2 regions of the Synechococcus sp. BS56D genome follow, and region 1 is predicted to be linked to the other one. Evidence: predicted binding sites of a transcription regulator. Region 1 holds the regulator's gene; the other holds the start of a gene.
What was found. The regulator HrcA, encoded in region 1, represses chaperone genes, less so after heat shock. The targets are predictions, from matches to a motif close to TTAGCACTCNNNNNNNNNGAGTGCTAA.
Positions count from the first base shown of each region.

Region 2: a site for HrcA is predicted at 1,394-1,420, ahead of groES (co-chaperone GroES). Genes of this name have one in related genera too.

Region 1 is NZ_PHQU01000002.1:97,937-102,243, forward strand. Features, by position in the region: gene CWE17_RS03135 (DUF3352 domain-containing protein) at 1-510, opposite strand, end outside; gene CWE17_RS03140 (rhodanese-like domain-containing protein) at 585-947, shown strand; gene CWE17_RS03145 (heat-inducible transcriptional repressor HrcA) at 1,044-2,042, shown strand; gene trpB (tryptophan synthase subunit beta) at 2,052-3,308, opposite strand; gene CWE17_RS03155 (translation initiation factor) at 3,458-3,784, shown strand; gene cysC (adenylyl-sulfate kinase) at 3,850-4,307, shown strand, end outside.
Region 2 is NZ_PHQU01000006.1:166,640-170,946, reverse strand. Features, by position in the region: gene groL (chaperonin GroEL) at 1-939, opposite strand, end outside; gene groES (co-chaperone GroES) at 1,028-1,339, opposite strand; gene atpD (F0F1 ATP synthase subunit beta) at 1,577-3,040, shown strand; gene atpC (ATP synthase F1 subunit epsilon) at 3,116-3,517, shown strand; gene CWE17_RS10265 (30S ribosomal protein PSRP-3) at 3,709-4,194, opposite strand; gene CWE17_RS10260 (TIGR01548 family HAD-type hydrolase) at 4,193-4,307, shown strand, end outside.

The sequences.
Region 1 (4,307 bases):
CACGCCAATACCTCGGTAACGGCTGATCTGGAGATCCGTGCCAGCCAGGCTGCGGGTCTGCCAAAAGCGCTGCAGAAAGCGCCGGGCACCATCGTCATCGCGGCTGGCCAGGGCCAGCACCCATCCCATCGCCCCTTCAGCACCAGCCGGTTCCAGCAGCGCCAGGCTCACCTGAGGGCCGAGCCAATCCGCCAATTCAGAGGTGTAATCAAGTCCTGCCAAGGCGAAGGCGCCATCACGAAGCTGCTCCATCCCCTCGCGAGCGGATCGCCGCTGGCGTGTAGGGGCCACCGCTTGGGCATAGGCCGGAAGCCGCCCCGGATCCACCAACCAATGCAGGCTCAGGGCCGACTGCCTGGGCACAAAGCGCGCCGCTCGAGGCAGCTCAAGGGGCTGCTCGGCCAAGCGCAGCGGACTCTGCTGCACCATCGACCACCACAAGGCTGCAGCGGCTCCCAACAGGAGCACAACCGCAAGGACAACAGCGAGCAGAAAAGAGCGGGCCTTCATGGGCCGGCAACGGGGCACCTCCCGTCATCTTTATCCATCCAGCGTCCGATGCCAGGGGCTTGCAGAATCAAACAATGAGCAACGACATCGAAACCGGGGCTCCGAAGCCCCTCACGGCCAGCGATCTCCATCACTGGCTCCAGGAGGCCTCACCCCCCCTACTGGTGGATGTGCGGGAACACAGCGAACTGGCCATCGCCCCCTTCCCAAGTCCGGTGCTCCATCTGCCCCTGAGCGAATCAGAGCAATGGATGGCGGAGCTCGAGACCAAGCTCGCAGGAGTGGAGGCCCTTGTGGTGATCTGCCATGCCGGCGTCCGCAGCTGGCACTTCGGCTGCTGGCTTCTGTCCAGAGATCCCCACCGCTCCGTCTGGAACCTGAGCGGTGGGATCGATGCCTGGAGTGTGACCGTGGACCCGAGGGTCCCTCGATACTGATCACCCCTGGCTGCTCCCTCCTGCTGAGGGGTTCATGACAGAACCGGCGGGGTGACCGCTCAGCCCCCGTACGATCGCAACGTTGAGCAAGAACCCTTGGAGACCCTCCCCAACCGACAACAGGAGGTTCTCCGGGCGACGGTCCATCACTACGTCGATACGATCGAGCCGGTCGGCAGCAGGACGCTCGTTCAGCGCTTCGGACTCAAAGCCAGCTCAGCCACGGTTCGCTCAGCGATGGGAGCACTAGAGCAGCGCGGGCTCCTGACACAGCCGCACACCTCGGCGGGCCGCGTGCCCAGCCCCAGTGGCTATCGCCATTACGTGGACTGCTTACTGCCGAAACCCGGTGTCGCGGCGCAGCATCTCGAACAGGAGCTCACCCAGCTGAGCCTCCGCTGGGCAGCCCTCGATGATCTGCTTCTTCAGATGGCACGTCGGCTGACCGACTTCACCGGCCTGATGAGCCTGATCACGAGACCGACGCGAGCGGAGCCAACCCTTCAGGCGGTGCGACTGGTGCGCAGCGGAGACAGGTTGCTGGTGATGCTGGTGGAAAACAGCAATCAAGCGAGCCACCTCAACCTGCGTCTCCCCCATGGAGCAGCCGATCAACTGGAGGCGATGGAGCACTGGACCAGCCATCAGCTGGAACAGCACGGTGACGGCAGCCTGGATTGGAACAGCTTGCCGCTTCAACTCCAACCCTGCGGACGAGCCCTGCAGGACGCCATCAACAGCCATCAACGCCTGCGACGCCCTGCAGCAAGTGGCGCCCTTGTGCATGGGGTCTCTCGTCTGATCGCCCAACCGGAATTCAACGACAGCAGCCTGGTGCGTCCGCTGCTCGAATTAATCGACCAACGACCGGCAGCCGTCGTGCCTGGCGATCATCAAGCTCCCCAGGGGGTCTGGATCGGGCACGAACATCCGGAGGCGGCCCTCCAATCTTTCTCGGTGGTTCAAGCCAGCTATCGGACTGGAGCCGACGGGATAGGCCAGGTGGCGCTAGTGGGCCCGATGCGTATGGCCTATGCGACCGCCAGAGCTGCAGCCCGTTCGGTCGCCAGAGCCTTAGAACGCTTGCTCAGCTGAGGGCAGGCCTCAGCCTCCCAGGGCTTTGCCCAGCTTTTCGGCCACCGTATTCACATCCTTATCGCCGCGGCCGCTGCAGTTGAGCACCACTTCCGTTCCATCCGGCAAGGTCGGGCAGAGCTGTTCCAACCAGGCGAAGGCATGGGCGGTTTCCAGCGCAGGGATGATGCCCTCGAGCTGACTGACCAGCTGCAGCGCCGTCAGGGCCTCCGCATCGGTGACAGCACCGTATTCAGCACGCCCGATCTCGCGCAGGTAGCTGTGCTCGGGGCCCACACCGGGGTAATCGAGACCGGCGCTGATGGAGTGGGCTTCCTGCACCTGCCCCTCGCTGTCCTGCAGCAGCAGGCTCATGGCCCCGTGCAGCACACCCACCCGTCCTTCGGTGATGGTGGCCGCATGCCGCCCTGTGGCCACGCCATCACCAGCAGCCTCCACACCAACCAAGCGCACGCCTTTGTCCTGAACAAAGGGGTGGAACAGCCCCATGGCATTCGAGCCGCCACCCACACAAGCCACCAGAACATCTGGCAAGCGACCGAAGGCCTCATGACATTGGCGCTTGGCTTCCTCGCCAATCACGGCGTGGAAATCGCGCACCAACATTGGGTAAGGGTGGGGTCCAGCCACCGAACCGAGGATGTAATGGGTGCTCTCCACGTTGGTGACCCAATCTCGAATGGCTTCGCTGGTGGCGTCCTTAAGCGTTGCGGTACCAGCCGTCACCGGTTGCACGGTTGCGCCGAGGAGCCGCATGCGGAACACATTGAGCGCCTGACGTCGCATGTCTTCAGCACCCATATAGACAACGCACTCCAGGCCGAAACGGGCACAAACCGTTGCCGTTGCCACCCCGTGCTGACCGGCACCCGTCTCTGCGATCACCCGTTTTTTGCCCATACGCAGCGCTAGCAGGGCTTGGCCCAAAGCGTTGTTGATCTTGTGAGCACCGGTGTGATTCAGGTCTTCCCGCTTGAGCCAAATCCTGGGACCACCATCGGCGCGGCGGTAATGGGCCGTCAGCCGTTCGGCCTCATACAACGGAGTCGCCCGCCCCACGTAATTGCGTAACAGCCGGTCTAATTCGGCAGTGAACGCCGGATCCCTCCAGGCCTCAGCAGCGGCGGCCTCCAGTTCCGCCAGAGCCGGCATCAACGTTTCAGGCACGTACTGACCGCCATACCGCCCGAAGCGTCCGCGATCGGTGGGCCTAGCGCTGACGGCCAGATCCGCATCGGTGGGCTGAGAAGGCAGAGTGCTGGTCACAGAGCAACCGACCGCGTCTGCGGCCGCTGAAGCGTGGGATCAGCGTAAGCAGGCGGACACACGATGCCGCGAGTCGCCGAAAGACGGCTCGCTCGACGGCTCACTGTCTGGCGCGGAAACGGCAGGATGGATGAGATCGCGGAATCGCAATGCCGAAGGGTGGCTGGCAGGAATTCAGCAGCACCGAGAGCCTTCAACGCCCCACCGGCCCAACGGCCGCACCGACCCCGAAGGCTGAGCAGATGGTGCGGGTGCAGCCCACCCGCGGCGGTCGGGGCGGCAAAACCGTCACGGTGATTCGTGGTCTTGAACTGGATGCCACCGGCTTCAAGGCTCTGCTCAAAAAACTCAAGGGCCGGATCGGCAGTGGCGGCACAGCGAAAGATGGCGTGGTGGAACTACAGGGGGATCAGGTGGACGTGGTCCTCGAGCTGCTCAGCCAAGAGGGTTACCGGCCGAAACGCGCCGGCGGCTGACGCCGCTGAGGGAGCACTAACGGGCTGATGGAGAATGGCGAGCCAACCGGATCTGCCTGCCGCCCATGTCTGCCTCGCCTACCTATGGCCAGCTCACCAACCAGGGCGCATCCACCAACATCGCTTGGCACCACGCCTCCGTGGATCGAGCAGCCCGTGCCGAACAGCGCGGACATCGCAGTGCAATCCTCTGGTTCACCGGTCTGAGCGGTGCCGGGAAGAGCACCTTGGCCAATGCGGTGAATCAGGCCCTGTTCGAACGGGGGCTGGCCACCTACGTGCTGGATGGTGACAACATCCGCCATGGCCTCTGCAAGGACCTCGGCTTTTCTGATGCGGACCGCGAGGAGAACATCCGCCGCATTGGCGAAGTGGCCAAGTTGTTCCTCGATGCGGGTGTGGTGGTGCTCACCGCCTTCGTTTCACCCTTCCGGGCCGATCGCGACAAGGCCCGCGCCCTGGTGGAGGACGGCGACTTCATTGAAATCTTCTGCGCCGCCGATCTGACGATCTGCGAGCAGCG
Region 2 (4,307 bases), on a different contig from region 1:
CAGCTTGGCGTTCTCCAGCTTGAGGCCGGCGTCCTCGGTGATCAGCTGACCGTTGGTGAGAACGGCGATGTCCTCGAGCATGGCCTTGCGGCGGTCGCCGAAGCCAGGGGCCTTCACAGCAGCCACGTTGAGCACACCACGCAGGCGGTTCACCACGAGGGTGGCCAGGGCCTCCTTTTCGATGTCCTCAGCGATGATCAGCAGAGGCTTACCGGTGCGAGCGATCTGCTCAAGCACGGGCACCAGGTCCTGCACCAGGCCGATCTTCTTGTCGGTCAGGAGGATATAGGGCTCCTCGAGCACCGCTTCCATCCGCTCGGTGTCGGTGGCGAAGTAGGGGGAGATGTAGCCCTTGTCGAAACGCATGCCCTCGGTGACCTCCAGTTCGGTGGTCATCGACTTGCCTTCCTCGAGGGAGATGACCCCTTCCTTGCCAACCTTGTCCATGGCATCGGCGATCATCCGACCCACTTCTTCGTCGTTGCCGGCGGAGATGGTGCCCACCTGAGCTATGGCGTTGCTGTCGCTGATCGGCTTGGCGTGCTCCTTGATCTTGCCGACCAGGAATTCAGCAGCCTTGTCGATGCCCTTCTTGAGGGTGATCGCATTGGCGCCGGCGGCCACGTTGCGCAGACCAGCCTTGACCATGGCGTGTGCCAGGACGGTGGCAGTGGTGGTGCCGTCACCGGCGGCGTCATTGGTCTTGGAGGCAGCCTGACGGATCAGAGCAACGCCGGTGTTCTCGATGTGGTCCTCGAGCTCGATCTCTTTGGCGATGGTGACACCGTCATTGATGATCTGAGGAGCGCCGAACTTCTTCTCAAGAACGACGTTGCGGCCCTTGGGACCGAGGGTGACAGCAACGGACTCCGCAAGGATGTCGATGCCCTTTTCCAGAGCGCGGCGAGCCTGCTCGTTGTAGATGATGCGCTTGGCCATGGGAGGCAGGGAGAAAGATAAAAGTGGAAACGATCAATCGAAACTGAACTCAGCACGTGGGCGCTGAGGCCAGGAGGCTTGGGAACGCTCAGTTCACAATCGCGAGGATGTCCTTCTCGGAGAGAAGCACGAACTCATCACCACCGAGCTTGATGTCGGTACCGGCGTACTTGCTGTAGAGCACCTTGTCGCCAACGCCGACTTCAGGAGCCTGGCGGGAGCCGTCGTCATTGCGCTTACCGGGACCCACCTGGACCACCTCGCCCACCTGGGGCTTTTCCTTGGCGGTGTCAGGGAGAAGGATGCCGCCGGCGGTTTTTTCCTCGGACTCGGAAACTTTGACGAAGACGCGGTCTCCAAGGGGCTTAACGGTGGAGACGCTGAGGGAAACAGCTGCCATGGGTGAATGCGAAAGCAGGGACAGGGGACGCGAAGCGCCACACATCGACACGAGCTAGCACTCAAGGTCGACGAGTGCCAACCTATGGCCTGGACGACTGCCCCCGCTAGCCACCCGGCGTGCGGTTGACCGAACCCCTCCTGAGGCCGCCATTGCGGTGGTATGGTTGCGCCGCTCAGGAAGGGAATGCCTCCGGGCCTGTCTGTGTCCATCGTTCCCTCAAACTCCTCCTTTCTTATGGCCGCTGCTGCTCCCGCCTCCGCCGGTACCAAGGGTGTTGTCCGTCAGGTGATCGGCCCGGTTCTGGATGTGGAATTCCCGGCCGGCAAACTGCCCAAGATCCTCAACGCTCTGCGGATCGAAGGCACCAACACCACCGGTGAGAAAATCGCCCTGACCGCTGAAGTTCAGCAGCTCCTCGGTGACCACCGCGTTCGCGCCGTCGCCATGAGCGGTACTGATGGACTCGTTCGCGGCATGGAAGCCGTTGATACCGGCGCTGCCATCTCCGTTCCCGTTGGCGAAGCAACCCTCGGCCGCATCTTCAACGTGCTTGGTGAACCTGTCGATGAGCAGGGTCCCGTGAACGCCACTGCCACGGCTCCGATCCACCGGGAAGCTCCCAAGCTCACAGAGCTGGAAACCAAGCCCAAGGTGTTCGAGACCGGCATCAAGGTGATCGACCTCCTGGCTCCCTATCGCCAGGGCGGCAAGGTGGGACTGTTCGGTGGTGCCGGCGTCGGCAAGACCGTGCTGATCCAGGAACTGATCAACAACATCGCCAAGGAGCACGGCGGTGTGTCCGTGTTCGGTGGCGTGGGTGAGCGCACCCGTGAGGGCAATGACCTCTATGAGGAGTTCAAGGAGTCCGGGGTGATCAACTCCGAGGACCTCTCCAAGTCGAAGGTGGCCCTTTGCTATGGCCAGATGAACGAGCCCCCCGGCGCACGCATGCGCGTGGGCCTCTCGGCTCTGACCATGGCTGAGCACTTCCGCGATGTGAACAAGCAAGACGTTCTGCTGTTCGTCGACAACATCTTCCGCTTCGTGCAGGCCGGCTCTGAAGTGTCTGCTCTGCTGGGCCGCATGCCCTCCGCTGTGGGCTACCAGCCGACTCTGGGCACCGATGTGGGCGCCCTGCAGGAACGTGTTGCTTCCACCGTCGAAGGTTCAATCACCTCGATTCAGGCCGTCTACGTCCCTGCCGACGACCTCACCGACCCAGCTCCCGCCACCACCTTCGCCCACCTCGACGCCACCACGGTTCTCAACCGTGCCTTGGCCTCTAAGGGCATTTATCCGGCTGTGGATCCCCTGGATTCCACCAGCACCATGCTCCAGCCCGCGGTTGTCGGCGATGAGCACTACCGCACCGCCCGCGCTGTCCAGTCCACTCTGCAGCGCTACAAGGAGCTTCAAGACATCATCGCCATTCTCGGCCTCGACGAACTCTCTGAAGATGACCGTCAGACCGTGGATCGTGCCCGCAAGATCGAGAAGTTCCTGTCCCAGCCATTCTTCGTGGCTGAGATCTTCACCGGCATGCCCGGCAAGTATGTGAAGCTCGAGGAAACGATCTCCGGCTTCAACCAGATTCTTGCTGGTGAACTTGATCACCTGCCCGAGCAGGCCTTCTACCTGGTGGGCAACATCGAGGAAGCGAAGGCCAAGGCCGAGAAGATCAACGCCGAATCCAAGTGATTCTGAGGGGGGTGTCTTGAGCACCCCCCAATCACTTGCTCAAAGTCGTCCGTTCTCCCCTCCGAACCAAGGTTCATGTCCCTCACCCTTCGCGTGCTGGCCCCCGACCAGAGCGTCTTTGATGGCAGTGCTGATGAGGTGATCCTCCCCAGCACCACCGGCCAGCTCGGCATCCTTCCTGGACACGTGTCCCTCCTGGCCGCTCTGGATGTGGGCGTGCTTCGGGTGCGCAGCACCAATGGTTGGCAATCCATCGCTCTGATGGGCGGATTCGCCGAAGTGGAAGCTGATGACGTCACGGTTCTGGTGAACGCTGCAGAACTGGGCAGCAACATTGACGCCGGCAAGGCGGAAGCCGATCTGGAGGCAGCACGGGCCGAAGTCAATCGCTTCGAAGGTCAGCCTGCTTCCCCAGAAAAAGTCAAAGCTCAGCAGAGCTTAGACCGTGCTCGCGCTCGCCTGCAAGCCAGTAAGTGATCGGCCTCAGCCCTGAGTCTTGAACTCAGTGATGACCTGAACAGAAATTCTCAAACGACTCCCTTTCAGGGGGTCTTTTTTTGTGCCGAGCCCAGGCAATCAACGACATAAGGGCCACAAAAAAACCCCGCCAAAGGCAGGGTTTTGATACATCAGATCGCGTCAGATCAAAGACAAAAAACCGACCTTGATCAAGCGGTACCGCAGAAGGTCACATCAGGGAACTTGAGCTTGGCTTCGTCAAGACTCTTGCCCTTGCCCTCTTCTTGCCAGTAGTTGATCACCTCGGTGGCTTTATTCAGCACTTCCACTCGCTCGTTGTCAGTAATCCAGCTCTTGCCTTCCAGCTCGGTTTTGAGCGTTTCCCAGGCATCCTCACGGGGCCAGAAGAAATAAGCCGTCAGGGGGCTGGGGCCACCACCAACGATCTGATCAACAGCCAGGGCGACGTTGTCAGGGAGCCAGAGGATCTTCAGCAGGAAACGACCTTCATCGGCCTTTGGGGTGTAGCCGGAGGGCACTCCATCAGCATCAATCGTGGCGGTCGCCAGGGCAGCACTGCCACCACGCATCACAGGACGGCCTTCCGTCGGCTCCTGGTCAGGGGTAGCCGTATCGGCTGCTGCTGCTGCGGTGGCGACCTCCTGGTCGGCGGCAGCGCCTTCGGAAACCGTCATGGTGTCAGCGCTCAAGAATTCAGGACAAACAACTAACCTACCAGCCGCCCGAGGCCCAACCGCCCTGACCACCCCTGAAGCCCCAGCCCGCTCCCCATCCCGCTGCCTGCTGC